Regions from separate parts of the Bradyrhizobium sp. DOA1 genome, predicted to be linked through region 1. Evidence: predicted binding sites of a transcription regulator. Region 1 holds the regulator's gene; each other region holds the start of a gene.
What was found. The regulator PhoB, encoded in region 1, activates phosphate uptake and scavenging genes when phosphate is short. The targets are predictions, from matches to a motif close to TGTCATNNANCTGTCAT.
Positions count from the first base shown of each region.

Region 2: a site for PhoB is predicted at 1,500-1,516, ahead of SE91_RS30975 (DUF2794 domain-containing protein). Genes of this name have one in related genera too.
Region 3: a site for PhoB is predicted at 1,400-1,416, ahead of SE91_RS31280 (alkaline phosphatase). Genes of this name have one in related genera too.
Region 4: a site for PhoB is predicted at 1,087-1,103, ahead of SE91_RS08985 (UDP-2,3-diacylglucosamine diphosphatase). Genes of this name have one in related genera too.

Region 1 covers NZ_JXJM01000001.1:7,235,044-7,238,774, forward strand. Annotated here, with positions in the region: gene SE91_RS33505 (aspartate aminotransferase family protein) at 1-403, opposite strand, end outside; gene SE91_RS33510 (GcrA family cell cycle regulator) at 873-1,385, shown strand; gene phoB (phosphate regulon transcriptional regulator PhoB) at 1,626-2,333, opposite strand; gene phoU (phosphate signaling complex protein PhoU) at 2,356-3,072, opposite strand; gene pstB (phosphate ABC transporter ATP-binding protein PstB) at 3,084-3,731, opposite strand, start outside.
Region 2 covers NZ_JXJM01000001.1:6,694,440-6,698,170, reverse strand. Annotated here, with positions in the region: gene SE91_RS30980 (DUF1223 domain-containing protein) at 217-993, shown strand; gene SE91_RS30975 (DUF2794 domain-containing protein) at 1,586-1,957, shown strand; gene SE91_RS30970 (GNAT family N-acetyltransferase) at 2,060-2,590, opposite strand; gene SE91_RS30965 (Bax inhibitor-1/YccA family protein) at 2,863-3,654, opposite strand.
Region 3 covers NZ_JXJM01000001.1:6,755,768-6,759,498, forward strand. Annotated here, with positions in the region: gene SE91_RS31280 (alkaline phosphatase) at 1-1,345, opposite strand, end outside; gene SE91_RS31285 (homocysteine S-methyltransferase family protein) at 1,481-2,437, opposite strand; gene argG (argininosuccinate synthase) at 2,605-3,731, opposite strand, start outside.
Region 4 covers NZ_JXJM01000001.1:1,924,980-1,928,710, reverse strand. Annotated here, with positions in the region: partial or broken gene SE91_RS08990 (glycosyltransferase family 1 protein) at 1-237, opposite strand, end outside; gene SE91_RS08985 (UDP-2,3-diacylglucosamine diphosphatase) at 251-1,063, opposite strand; gene SE91_RS08980 (TetR/AcrR family transcriptional regulator) at 1,272-1,844, opposite strand; gene SE91_RS08975 (DUF4267 domain-containing protein) at 1,948-2,328, shown strand; gene thiD (bifunctional hydroxymethylpyrimidine kinase/phosphomethylpyrimidine kinase) at 2,343-3,143, opposite strand; gene SE91_RS08965 (PAS domain S-box protein) at 3,419-3,731, shown strand, end outside.

The DNA.
Region 1 (3,731 bases):
CATGGAAGGCGCCTTCGAAGGTGATGATGCGATAGCGTTCCGGATGGCCCTTGGAGAAGTGATGGTGGCGGACCAGCTTGATCACACCCTCCAGCGCCTCGGCGCCGGAATTGCAGAAGAACACGAAGTCCGCAAAGCTCTCGTTGCACAGGCGCACGGCGAGCTTCTCGCCATCCGGGCTCTGGAACAGGTTCGACATGTGCCAGAGCTTCGTCGACTGCTCCTGCAAGGCCTTGACCAGCGCCGGATGGCAATGGCCGAGCGCGTTCACCGCAACACCCGAGGTGAAATCGAGATAGCGATCGCCATTGGTCGCGATCAGCCAGCAGCCTTCGCCGCGCTCGAAACCAAGGTCGGCCCTGGCGAAAACGGGAAGCAGATGCGGCGCGGCGCTGTTGGTCATGACCATCACTTGGATGTTGCATTTGAATGTTGAGACCTGCCTGGCATGCCTTGCGCAGCGCACCATTGACCGGTCCGGAAAACGAAACGTGCCGCCTTTTAAGGGCGGCACGCGGCACTATCTTATGCCTGGCAAGACGGGTGTCAATGCCGCCCGGAAAGCCTCGCGAAACGCTGATTCCGTAGTCTTGCGGTGCCGATTTTGCGGGGTTTTCACCACGGAACATGTGGAAGCGAGTCGGCGGACTCTTGCGCGGGAGTCACGCCATATTGTAGCGTTTGGACTGTCAGATACGACATCTCGTGCAGCGGTTCTGATCCCAAGAGTCCTCATGTACCGGCGTAAACGTTCGGGCGCTCGTTGCGCGCCCGGCGAGCCTTAAGGGATTCTGGCGGCACGGGTTTTTTCAAGGCTTAGGCATTCGCTGCGAGGCCCCAGGATGGCGGCGCGCAGCGAGGGAAAGGGTGCAATGACGGTTTTGACCTGGTCCGATGATCGCGTCGAGCAGCTGAAAAAGCTCTGGGAGGCCGGACTTTCGGCCAGCCAGATCGCGGCTGAGCTCGGCAATGTGACCCGCAATGCCGTGATCGGCAAAGTGCACAGGCTCGGCCTGTCCGGCCGCGCCAAGAGTCCGTCTTCGGCCGCTCCGCGGCCGCGCAAGGCACGCCCGGCGCAGCACATGATGCGGGTGACCCGTCCGATCTCGCGCGGCAACACCGCGCTGGCGCAGGCCTTCGAGGTCGAGGTCGAGGCAGAGCCCGTCACCTACGACAACGTGGTGCCGATGAGCCAGCGGCTGTCGCTGCTGGAATTGAACGAGGCGACCTGCCACTGGCCGGTCGGCGATCCCTCGAGCCCGGATTTCTTCTTCTGCGGCGGCAAGGCGCTCTCCGGCCTGCCCTACTGCGCCCAGCACTCGCGCGTCGCCTATCAGCCCGCAGCGGATCGCCGGCGCGCGCCGGCCAAGCCGAGCACGCGGTGAGCGGGGTTTAACTGACTGCAAGGACAGCAGCCGTCGCGCGATGACGGCTCCAATTGCTCGGTGTCACCCCCGCGAACGCGGGGATCCATAACCCAAGGGCGCAATTGTTGCGCGAGATGGTCACACCGAGTCGTCGTCAAACCACGTCTTGTGGTTATGGGTCCCGGGTTCGCGCTGCGCGCGCCCCGGGACGACAGCTGAGATTGTAGCCACAGCTGCCAGCGAACAAACTCAAAAACCTTACGTCTGCTCCGCCTTCGCAAACCGATCGTCGAGCGCATAGCCGGCACCGCGGACCGTGCGGATCGGGTCCTGCTCGCGGCCGAGATTGAGCAGCTTGCGCAGGCGGCCGATATGGACGTCGACGGTGCGTTCGTCGATGTAGATGTCGCGGCCCCAGACGCTGTCGAGCAGTTGCTCGCGCGAGAACACGCGGCCCGGATGCTCCAGGAAGAACTCCAGAAGGCGATACTCGGTCGGGCCGAGATCGATCGGCCGGCCCGAGCGCGCGACGCGGCGCTTGTCGCGGTCGAGCTCGATGTCGCCATAGGCCAGCACAGTGGCGAGCCGCTCCGGGCTTGCCCGCCGCAGAAGGCCCTTCACCCGCGCCAGCAGCTCCGGCACCGAGAACGGCTTGACGATGTAGTCGTCGGCGCCGGTCGCAAGACCCCGCACCCGCTCGCTCTCCTCGCCGCGCGCGGTGAGCATGATGATCGGCAGCTGCTTGGTCTCGGGACGGGTGCGCAGACGCCGGCACAGCTCGATGCCTGACAGCCCCGGCAGCATCCAGTCGAGCACGATCAGATCGGGGATGTGTTCCTTGAGGCGGGTGTCGGCGTCGTCGCCGCGCATCACCGTCTCCACGTCATAGCCGTCGCCTTCGAGGTTGTAGCGCAGAAGCTCGGTGAGAGCTTCTTCGTCTTCAACCACCATAATGCGTGCGCCCATGTGGTCGTCGCTCCTTAAGTCGTCAGGTATTCGGGACCGTCGTGGCGAAGGTCGTCATGTCGCCCTTCGGCCGCTTGTCGGTCATCGCCTGACCCTCGATCATGTAGAACACGGTCTCGGCGATGTTGGTGGCGTGGTCGCCGATCCGCTCGATGTTCTTGGCGCAGAACATCAGGTGGATGCAGAACGAGATGTTGCGCGGATCCTCCATCATATAAGTGAGGAGCTCGCGGAACAGCGAGGTGCAGATGGCGTCGACCTCCTCGTCGCCCTTCCACACCGCCATCGCCGCCGGCAGATCATGCGCGGCATAAGCGTCCAGCACCGACTTGACCTGCTGCTGCACGAGGTCGGTCATGTGCTCGAGGCCGCGAAACAGCTTCAGCGGATGGAAGTCCGCATCCAGCGCGGCGACGCGTTTGCCCATGTTCTTGGCGAGGTCGCCGATGCGCTCCAGATCGGTCGCGACGCGCATGGCGCCGACGATCTCGCGCAGGTCGACCGCCATCGGCTGGCGGCGGGCGATGGTGAGCACGGCGCGCTCCTCGATGCGCTTCTGCAGCGCGTCGAGCTCGGCGTCGATGGTGACGACGCGCTGGCCGAGTGCGACGTCGCGGCGGATCAGCGCGTCGACGGAGTCGACGATCATGCGCTCGGCGATGCCCCCCATCTCGGCGACCAGGCGGGTGAGCTCCTGGAGGTCGGTGTCGAAGGCCTTTGCGGTATGTTCAGAACCCATGTCCCGTCTCCTCAGCCGAACCGGCCGGTGATGTAATCCTGCGTGCGCCGGTCGCTCGGCGACGTGAAGATCTTGCTGGTGTCGTCGAACTCGATCAGCTCGCCGAGATACATGAAGGCGGTCTTGTCGGAGACACGGGCCGCCTGCTGCATGTTATGGGTGACGATCGCGATCGTGTAATTTTCGGACAGTTCCTGGATCAGCTCCTCGACCTTGGCGGTCGAGATCGGATCGAGCGCCGAGCAGGGCTCGTCGAACAGGATCACCTCGGGCCGCACCGCGACGGTGCGCGCGATGCAGAGACGCTGCTGCTGGCCGCCGGAGAGCGACAGGCCGGAGGCGTTGAGCTTGTCCTTGACCTCGTTCCACAACGCGCCGCCGCGCAGCGCCTTCTCGACCCGATCATCCATCTCGGATTTCGAGATCTTCTCGTAGAGGCGGATGCCGAAGGCGATGTTCTCGTAGATCGTCATCGGGAACGGCGTCGGCTTCTGGAACACCATGCCGACGCGGGCGCGCAGCAGGTTGAGGTCGAGCTTGGGATCGAGGATGTTGGTCTGATCCAGCAACAGCTGGCCGGTGGCACGCTGGCCCGGATAGAGATCGTACATCCGGTTGAAGATGCGCAGCAGGGTCGACTTGCCGCAGCCCGACGGGCC
Region 2 (3,731 bases), 540 kb from region 1:
CGGATTTGTGAACGATGGCTCACTGCGAAGTGAGTAGAAGCCTGAACGAAGGCGGCCTATCACAAGGCCGCCTTCGCGCGTTTGCGGCACGTTTCGGATGGGCCCGCCCGGCGGAAAACTTCGCGTTGGACGGATGAACGTGCCGTGCCCGTAAGACTACGGTGACCATCAGGCGATAGAATCTTCCTCGACGAGTGACGGTGTGTGACGTTCGACATGACAGCAATGACGGCTTCTCATCTGGTTTCGCGTTGGTCTGGTGCGCTCTGGTCGGGAGCTCTGGGCATCTGTGCCATCGTCGCCGTCATCCGCCCCGCCGAGGCTGAACCCCGCGCCGTCGTCGAATTATTTACCTCTCAGGGCTGCTCGTCCTGCCCGCCCGCCGACAAGATCATCGGCGATCTCTCCAAGGATCCCTCTGTGATCGCGCTGAGCATGCCGATCGACTATTGGGACTATCTCGGCTGGAAGGACACGCTGGCGGATTCGCGCTTCTCTGCACGGCAGCGTGCCTATTCGCGCATGCGCGGCGACCGCGAGGTCTACACGCCGCAGGTCGTGGTCAACGGCTCCACACATGTCATCGGCAGCGATCGCACCGGCATCGAGAATGCGATCGGCAAGACCGACAAGGGCGTGGGCGTGATGAGCGTGCCGGTGACGATGTCGCTCTCGGGTAAGCAGATCAACGTTTCGGTGGCCGCGAGCAAGGAGCCCGCGGTCTCCCACGGCGAGGTCTGGATCTGCTCGATCGCCAAGTCGGTGCCGATCACGATCACCCGCGGTGAGAATCGTGGACAGCAGGTCACCTATCACAATGTGGTGCGCAATCTGCTCAAGGTCGGTGACTGGACCGGCCGTCCGGAATCTTGGACGGTGCCGATCGAGAACCTCACGCGCGACGGCGTCGACGGCGCGGTGGTCTATATCCAGGACGGCAGCGGGGAGAAGCCGGGCCCAATGCTGGGTGCCGCGTACACGTCGCTGCACTGATTTTCAGAATTTCTCGTAGACTCCGCTCTCGACCCTCATGGTGAGGAGCGCGCCCTTGCGCGCGTCTCGAACCATCCAAGGCCCCCGCTGATGACGCCGGACCTTTCATCCTTCGAGACGCCGCGCAAGGACGCGGCCCTCAGGATAAGGGGAAAGAGTCTTCACGCAAACGAGACGGATGGCGCATCGGCAGAAACATCCCGACACAAACAAAAAAGGACCAACTTGCGTTGGCCCTCCTTGCCGTGCGTACAGACCCGATCCTGTTCGACCCCGGGGGGCTGGGGGCTGAGGAATCCGGAACCGAAAGGACCGGGTCAACGCACGTGAGTCTTTTCGCAACGCAGGGCGGCGGGCGCTTGGCGGAAAAGCGGCGACACTATGATTCCTGCTAACGATCCCGTGACGGTTCGTCGCGACAGAGTTCCACTTTTGCGTGTGCCATGATTCTCACCCGATTCGATAGGTTGAACAAGGAGCCCCTTGCGGCCGGGAACGGTTGGCGCGATCATGCAATTGTCATGATCCCCTCGGGTTCCGGGACGGTTTCGCGGGACGCGGGTCATTGTGGTGAGATGAGGAGGCGCTTCCCATGAGTCTGATGTCGGAGGATGCCGATCCGAGCGAGCAGCGCGCGGCGGCGCGCCCCGCCGCTACGACTGCGCAGCCCAACCGGGTGACGTTCAACCGGCTGGAGCTGCATCGTATTCTCAATCTCTACGGCCGCATGGTCGCCGACGGCGAGTGGCGCGACTACGCCATCGACTTCCTGAAGGACCGCGCCGTGTTCTCGGTCTATCGCCGCGCCTCCGAGGTGCCGATCTATCGCATCGAGAAGGACCCGCGGCTCGCGCGCAAGCAGGGCATGTACAGCGTGATCTCGGCGACGGGTCTGATCCTGCGCCGCGGTCATGAGCTCGAGCGCGTGCTGCTGGTGATCGACCGGAAGCTGGCGGTGGTCTGACGACCGTCTTGTAGCCCGGATGAGCGAAGCGACATCCGGGAATCGCGTAGCACCGTTCCCGGGTATCGCTTCGCTCACCCGGGCTACGAGAATTACAGCGCCCTACTTCCCCGGCACCGTGGCCGCGCCCTCGCCGAGTCCGCGCTGCATCATCACCGTGTCGAGCCAGCGGCCGAATTTCAGGCCGACATTGGGATGCGTGCCGATCATCCTGAAGCCGCCCTTGGTGTGAAGGCCAATCGAGCCGGCATTGGCGGAATCACCGATCACCGCGATCATCTGGCGGAAGCCGCGCGCCTCGCATTCGACGATCAGCCGCTCCAAGAGCAGCGAGCCAACACCGCGGCGGTGGAAGGCGGGATCGAGATAGATCGAGTTCTCCACCGTGAAGCGATAGGCCGGCCGCGGCCGGTAGGCGCCGGCATAGGCATAACCGGCGACGCGGCCGTCGAGCATGGCGACGAAGTAGGGATAACCGCCGTCGATCAGCGCGCGATAGCGGCGTGTCATCTCGGCAAGATCGGGCGGCTCCAGCTCGAAGGTCGCGGTGCCCTCGCGGACGGCCTGCTGGTAGATGGCGGTGATGGCGGGAAGGTCGGCCTCGGTCGTGGGCCTGATTTCAGGTGCGGACATGGCGGGAAGATTAGAGCCTTCCCGGGACTGCCGGAAGGGGTTCCGCCGCCTCCACCCCCGTCATTGCGAGTGCAGCCTCATTCTCCGTGGTCATGCCCCGCGCAGGCGGGGCATCCAGTACGCCGCGGCCTTTCGATTTAATTACGGACGTCACGGCGTACGGGATCGCCCGCCTCCGCGGGCGATGACAGCGCGGGTCTGACAAAATGCCCCCTCAAACAAAAACCCCGGCCTCTCGGCCGGGGCTAATGTCGTTCACTCTGGTTTCGCGCTTACTCGCGCTGGCCGAGGAGCTGCAGCAGCAGCGTGAACAGGTTGATGAAGTTCAGGTACAGCGACAGCGCACCGGTGATGGCGGCACGCTCCGCAACCTCACCGCCGGCGGAAGCGTAGCCGTAGATGTAGTCGTTCTTCAACCGCTGGGTATCCCAGGCCGTGAGGCCCGAGAACACCAGCACGCCGACCACCGACACGATGAACTGCAGCAGCGAGCTGGCCAGGAACAGGTTCACAAGGCTGGCGAGGACGATGCCGATCAGGCCCATGAACAGGAACGAGCCCATGCCGGTCAGGTCACGCTTGGTGGTGTAGCCGTAGAGGCTGAGTGCACCGAAGGTCGCCGCGGTGATGAAGAACACCCGCACGATCGAGGTGTGCGTGAACACCAGGAAGATCGACGACAGCGAGATGCCCATCAGTGCCGCGAACACCCAGAACAGGATCTGGGCGGTCGAGGGCGCGAGACGGTTGATGCCCGCCGAGATCACGAACACCATCGCAAGCGGCGCCAGCATGAACAGCCACTTGAGGGGGCTCACGAACATCGCGTAGCCAAACGGCGTCAGGAACAACTTGCCGACGCGGACGGATTCCGCCGTCGGAACGTCAGTCACGGCCGCCATGTAGACGCCGAGCGCAGCCAAGCCGGTGATGGCGAGGCCGATGCTCATGTAGTTGTAGATGCGCAGCATATATGCGCGCAGGCCGGCATCGACCGTCGCGGCGTCGACACGCCCGGCGGCCCTGCCGAAAGGAGAAGCGTAGTTACGGTCTAGGTCCGACATGGTCGAATTCCCGTTGGTTGGCCCGGTCCGGCACGAGGGTCGCCATGCCGCCGGTTCGTCAAATCTATCTCGGATGC
Region 3 (3,731 bases), 480 kb from region 1:
GAACGTTGGGCGCCGTGCCCATGCCGTCACTCACCGTGCCGACGAGACTGTTGGGATGATTGTGGTCCGCCGCCACGAGGATGAGGGTGTCGTCACCCCGCGCCCGCGCCCATTCGCGCGTCTGGCGCACCGCGTTGTCGAGCATGATCGTATCGTAGACGGCGCGCTCCATGTCGAGCAAATGCGCGTATTTGTCGATCATCCCGGACTCGACCATCAGGAAGAAGCCGTTCTCGTTCTTCGCGAGGATGTTCAGCGCCGCCCGCACCTGCTCGGTCAGGTCAGGCTGCTCGGGGAATTTCTTGACGCCGCCGCCCTTGAGGAATTTGCGATCCAGCACGCCGTCCATGTTGCCGGTGGCGAACAGGCCGAGCAGCTTGCTCGTGTCCGGCTTTGCGGCAGAAGCACTGAGCTCACCCGCAGTGGTCGCAACCTGATAGCCGGCGTCGCGAAACTTCGCGATGTAGTCGGTCTCATCCTTGCGCTTCGAGTCGGCGGCCGACTTCGGCAGGAAGTTCGCGCTGCCTCCGCCCATCAGCACATCCGGCTTCGCCGCGAAGAACTGCTCGACGATCTCATCATAGGCGGCGCGTCGGCGGGTGTGCGCGACCATCGCGGCGGGCGTCGCGTCTTCGACCTCGGTATTGGTGACGATGCCGATCGCCATGGCGAGCCGGCGCTTGGCAAGGCTCGTGATAGTTTCGACCTTGGGATCGTCGAACGCGCTCAAAGAGCGGTCCGCGTAGACGCCGAGGGCGTTGACGGCGCTCTTGTGCCCGGTCGCATAGGCGCTCGCGGAGTTTGCGGAATCCGTGATGATCGAGTCCGAGCCGGCGGTTGCCACCAGCGCCATATGAGGCATGTCGTCGATCGCGAGCTTGCCGCGGCTCTTGCCCTCCGCGATTCCCTTGGACAGGATTCGCGCGGCGATCCGATGCGCCGGCGACATGCCGTCGCCGATGAACAGGATGACGTTCTTCGCCTTGCGCGGACCGGTGTCGTAGACGGTCCATGTGACACTGCGCTGGCGCGTGCCGTCGCTCACCTCAACCGCAACGCTGCCCGGCTTGGTCAGCGTAACGTCGCGCAGGATCAGCGCCGACTGCTCCTTGCCGTCCTCGCGCTCGATCAAGGTCCCGGAACGGCCGAACGCGGCGGCATAGTCCGCGCCGTTCACCGTCACCTTCAACTTGGCGGGATCAACTAGCCCGGGCAGTTCGACCTTGAAGTCGAATCGGGCCCCGGCCAGGATCTCGGCGCGATCGATCGGATAGATCGTTTGTGCCGACAGAGACGATGTCCAACAGAGGACGATGAGAGAGGCGAGGGCCGAATTCTTGATCATGCGCGGTGCTCCGCAATCCAGTTCCGATAGGAACAGAAAGCGTAGCGATCGAGAATGACACCGTCATCACATATGGCGCGAGACAAATGGGCGACGGGTCGCAGGCCGGGGGCGATACCGGCCCTCTCAACTGCATCACGTGGTCAACGCCTCTGGCGACAGGCAGGCCTCGCAAACGGCGGCGATATGCCGGTGATCGGTGCCGCAACAGCCGCCGAGAATCCGCATGCCGGGGAAGGCGCGCCTGAGCGAAAGGTAACGGCGGCCGAGATCGGCGGGATCACCGCTGTCGAGCGTCTCGGACTCGTCGAGCTCGGCATGGCTTTTGGTCGACGCATTGGCTCTGACGCCGTGAATGCGCTGAACCCACGCCTCGCCGCCCGCGAGCGCGTTCTCGAAATGGGTCGGGTGCGCGCAGTTGATCAGGAAATATTCGCAAGCCCGCTCCGTCGCTTCGTCGACAGTTTCAATCGCTTCGCGCAGGGATTCCCCCCTGACCAGGCGACCATCCGTCTCGACCGTGAAGGAGATCGCGACCGGAATGTCCTGCCGCTTGGCCGCGCGCACGACGCCGACGGCTTCGTTGATGCTGTTCAGCGTGAACGCGGTCACCATGTCGGCGCCTGCCTCGGCGAATGCCGCGATCTGAGCCGAGTGGTAGGCTTCCGCCTCCGCCGCGTCCATGTTGCCGGCCTTGTAGCCGTCGCCGCGCGGGCCGATCGCGCCGTTGATCACGCATGGTGCGCCGGAAGTCTCCCATTCGCCGCGCAATTCCTCCAGAAAGCCGATGGCGCGCATGTTGACCGCCTTGAGCCCGGCCGCATCATAGCCGAGCTTGGCAGCCCAATCGGGATTGGCGCGCCAGGTCGGGCTGTCGAGCAGGAAGCCGAGCGCATGCCGCTGCGCGATGCGGAGATAGGCTTCGTAGTAGCGTTTCAGATGCGCGCGACCGTCCGCGCTATCGAGCAGCACGAAAGCCGCGAAATGAGCCAGCTCCAGCCCTTCGTGAAAGATCAGGGTCGTTTCCATGCCGCCATCGGTCAGGAAAATGCCGCCGCGGTGCTGCGGCAGGTCGCATCTGTATCTTGCCATTGATCGCTCCATCAATTTGCACGGCCGCTCTCATCGTGAGTCGCGTCATGCCGGCCCTCGGTTCTCGGGCCATTGGTGGCGCACAATGTCGCGCTGCTCGCGCAGGCTATCCGCCGCGCGAGACTATCGATCCCGGCGATTCGGTTCCTAGCCCGATCGGGCTGCAATCAACCCCTGTCGCTTTCGAGCCGGAATATCTGCGAGCCTTCGCTGCCCGAGAGCAGGCCGGTATCGCTGTAGAGCTTCAGCTTGGTGCGGGTGTCGGCGATGTCGAGATTGCGCATGGTGAGCTGGCCGATGCGGTCGGCCGGCGTGAACGCTGCGTCCTCGACCTTCTCCATGCTAAGCCGTTCCGGCGCGTAGGTGAGATTGGGGCTCTCGGTGTTGAGGATCGAATAGTCGTTGCCGCGGCGCAGCTCCAGCGTGACCTCACCGGTCACGGCGCGCGCGACCCAGCGCTGCGCGGTCTCGCGCAGCATGAGCGCCTGCGAGTCGAACCAGCGCCCCTGATAGAGCAGCCGTCCCAGGCGCATGCCGCTGATACGGTACTGCTCGATGGTGTCCTCGTTGTGGATGCCGGTTACGAGGCGCTCATAGGCGATGTGCAGCAGCGCCATGCCGGGCGCTTCATAGATACCGCGGCTCTTGGCCTCGATGATGCGATTCTCGATCTGGTCGCTCATGCCGAGGCCGTGACGGCCGCCGATCGCGTTGGCTTCGAGGAACAGCGCGACGGGATCGGAGAAGGTCTGGCCGTTGAGCGCCGTGGGCTGGCCTTCCTCGAAACGCACCACGACCTTCTCGGCCTTCACTGTGCAGTCGTCGCGCCAGAACGGCACGCCCATGATCGGGTTGACGATCTTGATGCCGCTGTCGAGGCTCTCGAGATCCTTGGCTTCGTGCGTGGCGCCGAGCAGATTGCTGTCGGTCGAATAGGCCTTCTCGGCGCTCATCTTGTAGGCGAAGCCCTGCGCGGTCATGAACGCCGACATCTCGGCACGGCCGCCGAGCTCATCGATGAACTGCTGGTCGAGCCAGGGCTTGTAGATCTTCAGGCCGGGATTGGTGAGCAGGCCGTAGCGGTAGAAGCGCTCGATGTCGTTGCCCTTGAAGGTCGAGCCGTCGCCCCAGATGTTGACGCCGTCTTCCTTCATCGCCGCGACCAGCATCGTGCCGGTGACGGCGCGGCCGAGCGGAGTGGTGTTGAAATAGGTGATGCCGCCGGTCGAGATGTGGAAGGCGCCCGACTGGATCGCGGCAATGCCCTCGTGGACGAGCTGCGTGCGGCAATCGA
Region 4 (3,731 bases), 5.3 Mb from region 1:
CGCGATGTGGATGCTGTCCGGGCGCGCTTCCCCGATCAGCTTCGCAATGCGCGCCGGGCGCGGCATGGCGAGGCGCACGTCGCGATAGCTCGGCATCGCGAAGGTGCGGAACGATTGCGGCGTCAGGAACGCGAACTCGACGCCGAGGCTCTTGCCGGCGTCGGCGATCTTGGTCAGCGTCCGAACCACACCGTTGACTTGCGGGTGCCAGGCGTCGGTCGCGACCAGGATGCGCATCAGGCGGCTCTCGTCACGCAGCTCTTGCCGCGACCTGTGGGACGGCTGCCGGCTTCTGAAGCTGGTCCGCCCAGGTGATGATCTCGAAATGGCCGTCGTCGTGCTCGACGAGGGCGGTGCAGCTCTCGACCCAGTCGCCGCAGTTCATGTAGCGGATTCCGCCTTCGTCGCGGATCACGGCATAGTGGATGTGGCCGCAGATCACGCCGTCGGCATCGTGGCGCCGCGCCTCGGCGGCGAGCGCCTGCTCGAAAGCGCCGATATAGTTGACGGCGTTCTTCACCTTCTGCTTGGCCCATTGCGACAGCGACCAATAGGGCACGCCGAACAGGCGGCGGAAGAAGTTGACGAAGCGATTCATCTGGATCGCGAAGTCGTAGGCCCTGTCGCCGAGATGAGCGAGCCAGCGCGCGTTCTGCACCACGAGATCGAAGATATCGCCGTGGATGACGAGATAGCGCTTACCGTCGGCGCCGGTATGGACGGTGTTCTCGACGACGTCGATGCCGCCGAAATGCGTGCCGTAATAATTGCGCAGGAATTCGTCGTGATTGCCGGGAATGTAGATGACCTTGGCGCCCTTGCGCGCCTTGCGCAGCAGCTTCTGGACGAGGTCGTTGTGCGATTGCGGCCAGTGCCAGCTCGATTTCAGCGCCCAGCCGTCGACGATGTCCCCGACGAGATAGATGGTGTCGGCGTCGTGGTAGCGCAGGAAGTCGAGCAGAAGATCGGCTTGGGAACCGCGGGCTCCGAGATGGACGTCGGAGATGAACAACGTGCGAAAGCGCCGCTCCGGGCTCTCGTCACTCACATCGTAACTTCCCATGCGCCAACCCGTAACAATGTCCCGTGACAGGGAGATGACCGATTGAACCCTTGAGGCACCCGCAGATACGAATCAAACCTCGCCTCGCCCTGCCCGCGAATATCAGTCGCATGCGACAATCAGGCGACATGGCGCCGCAGGGGCCTCCGCAAAACTCCGGGCCGGTGCGCGGCGCATGTCAGAGATGACGCGAACCGCGGACGGCCGGCTATTTCCGGGGGACTGCGACCGCCCGAACGACGAGTGCGATGCGCTCGCTGCGCGCGCCGGGCCGGATGCGGCCCGAACGTTCGAGTTCGACGAGCCCATGCAAGGTTGCCCAAAAGGTCTCGGTCGCGACATCCATATCGACGCAGAATGGCGCGACGACTGCCGCAAGGGCTTCGAAACCGGCCCGCAGTTCCGGCTTGGTCCCCGCTTCTGCGAAGCGCAGACTGGACGGAAGAATGAACATGGCCTCATAAAGCGCAGGATTGCGAAGCGCGAAAGCGAGATAGGCCGTTGCGACGTTCTTGATGGCGTTTCGTCCGGTCGATCCACTTGCCGCGTGCCGAAGAGCGTCCGCGATCTCCCGAAACCCATCGAGCGCGACCGCGGCAACGATCGCGTCCCTGTTCTCGAAATGTGAATAGAGAACCGGCTGACTGTGTTCGATCTCGTCGGCAAGGCGACGGATCGTGACGGCGCTCCATCCCTCGCGCTCCGCGATCACGCGCGCTGCCGCGATGATGCGACGTTCGCGATCGGCGCGTTGCCGGTCTTTCCGTTCGGCGATGCCCAATTTTCGATCCTCCGGCGCAGGCAGCGGCTTTTCGTCAAATCTAGCCTTGATTTTTTATCTAGCATCGCTAGATAAATTTGAACAGCTGGAAAGGTGAATGGTAATGCACTGGCTTTCCCTAGGAATCGCGCTGCTCGTGGCCCTCGCGATCATCGCGATTGGCACCCTCTATGTCCTGAACCCGCGGAGAGTGACACAGAGTTTCGGTCTCCCGCTCCCCGAAGACGGCTCCAATGTCGCATGGTGGCTCCGGCTCAAGGGCGTGCGCGACATCGCATCGGGGCTCACGGTATTGGCGCTGATGGCGTGGGGCCTTCCACTCGCCCTCGGCATCGTCCTGTTTGTCGAAGCCCTCATCCCCATTGGCGACATGCTGCTCATTCTTGCCGCCAAAGGCCCTGCAAGAGCCGCTTTAGGCATTCACGGTGTCACGGCTCTTGTCATGGTCTTGGCATCCATCCCGCTGATGCTGGGCGTGCCCTGAGAGGGTTCATCGCGTCAGTAGAACTTGTGGAAATGATGGACCGGTCCGTGGCCGTGGCCGACGCTGAAGCGGTCGGCGGCCGCGATCGCCGCGGTGATCCAGGCCTTGGCGTTGCGCACGGCCTGCTCGAGCGCCTCGCCCTTGGCGAGGCCCGCCGCGATCGCCGATGACAGCGAGCAGCCCGTGCCATGGGTATTCCCAGTGGCGATGCGGGGCGCAGCGAGCGCGATCGTACTGTCGGCATCGATCAGATAGTCGGTGCTCTCCGCGCCCTCGCCATGCCCGCCCTTGATCAGGACGGCACGGCAGCCGAGCGCCAGCAGCCGGCGCCCCTGGCTTTCGATTGCAGCCTCGCTCGCCGCCACGGGCTCGTCGAGCAGCGCGGCGGCCTCGGGCAGGTTCGGTGTGATCACCGAGGCCAGCGGAATCAGTCTGGTGCGCAACGCTTCGATCGCTTCGGCGGCGAGCAGCCGGTCGCCGGAGGTTGCCACCATCACGGGATCGAGCACAACATGACGCGGCGCCCAGCGCGATAATGCGCTCGCGATCGCCTCGATGCTGGCGACCTGGGCCACCATGCCGATCTTCACGGCGCCAACGTCGAGATCGGAAAACACCGCATCGATCTGTGCGGTGACGAACTCCGCCGGCGCGGCGTGAATGCCCGTGACGCCACGCGTGTTCTGCGCCGTCAGCGCCGTGATGGCGGACGCGCCATAGACGCCGAGCGCGGCAAACGTCTTCAGGTCCGCCTGAATGCCGGCGCCGCCGCTCGAATCCGAGCCGGCGATGGTGAGTGCGACCGGGGTCGTCATCGCGGGATGCATCTGCTTGTGGACGTCATGACCTGTCCTAGCGCGACCGTGGAACCCCAGCAAGCGCGGCAGCGATGATTCGCTGCCACGCACCTCTTGCGACCGTCGCCGCATCTCCCCCGCAATCGGGCGGGCTTGAAAATCGAGCCGCGCCATGGCTTTGCCAGCCTGCCCTTGGCGTCCACACCGATGAGTGAGACGTTAGGTGGTGGAATCGTCCAAGGACGCCAATCGCGCGAGCCGCCCCAGGCCCGCGCGTCTCCCCGGGTGGAATTATGTGGGTCTATTTTCAACGTCTCCTCGACTCCTCGATGTTCTCGCCGCACGGCATCTGCCTGCTGTGGGAACCCCAGCTGGTCTGGCTCCATGTGGTCGCCGACGCCTGCATCGCGGCCGCCTACTTTTCCATTCCGTTTGCCCTCGCCATCCTCGTCACCAAGCGGCGCGACCTCAAATTCGGCTGGGTCTATTGGGCGTTCGCGATCTTCATCATGGCCTGCGGCCTGACCCATGTGCTGTCGATCTACACGCTCTGGGTCCCGATCTACGGCATCGAGGGCCTCCTCAAGGCGGCCACGGCGGTCACCT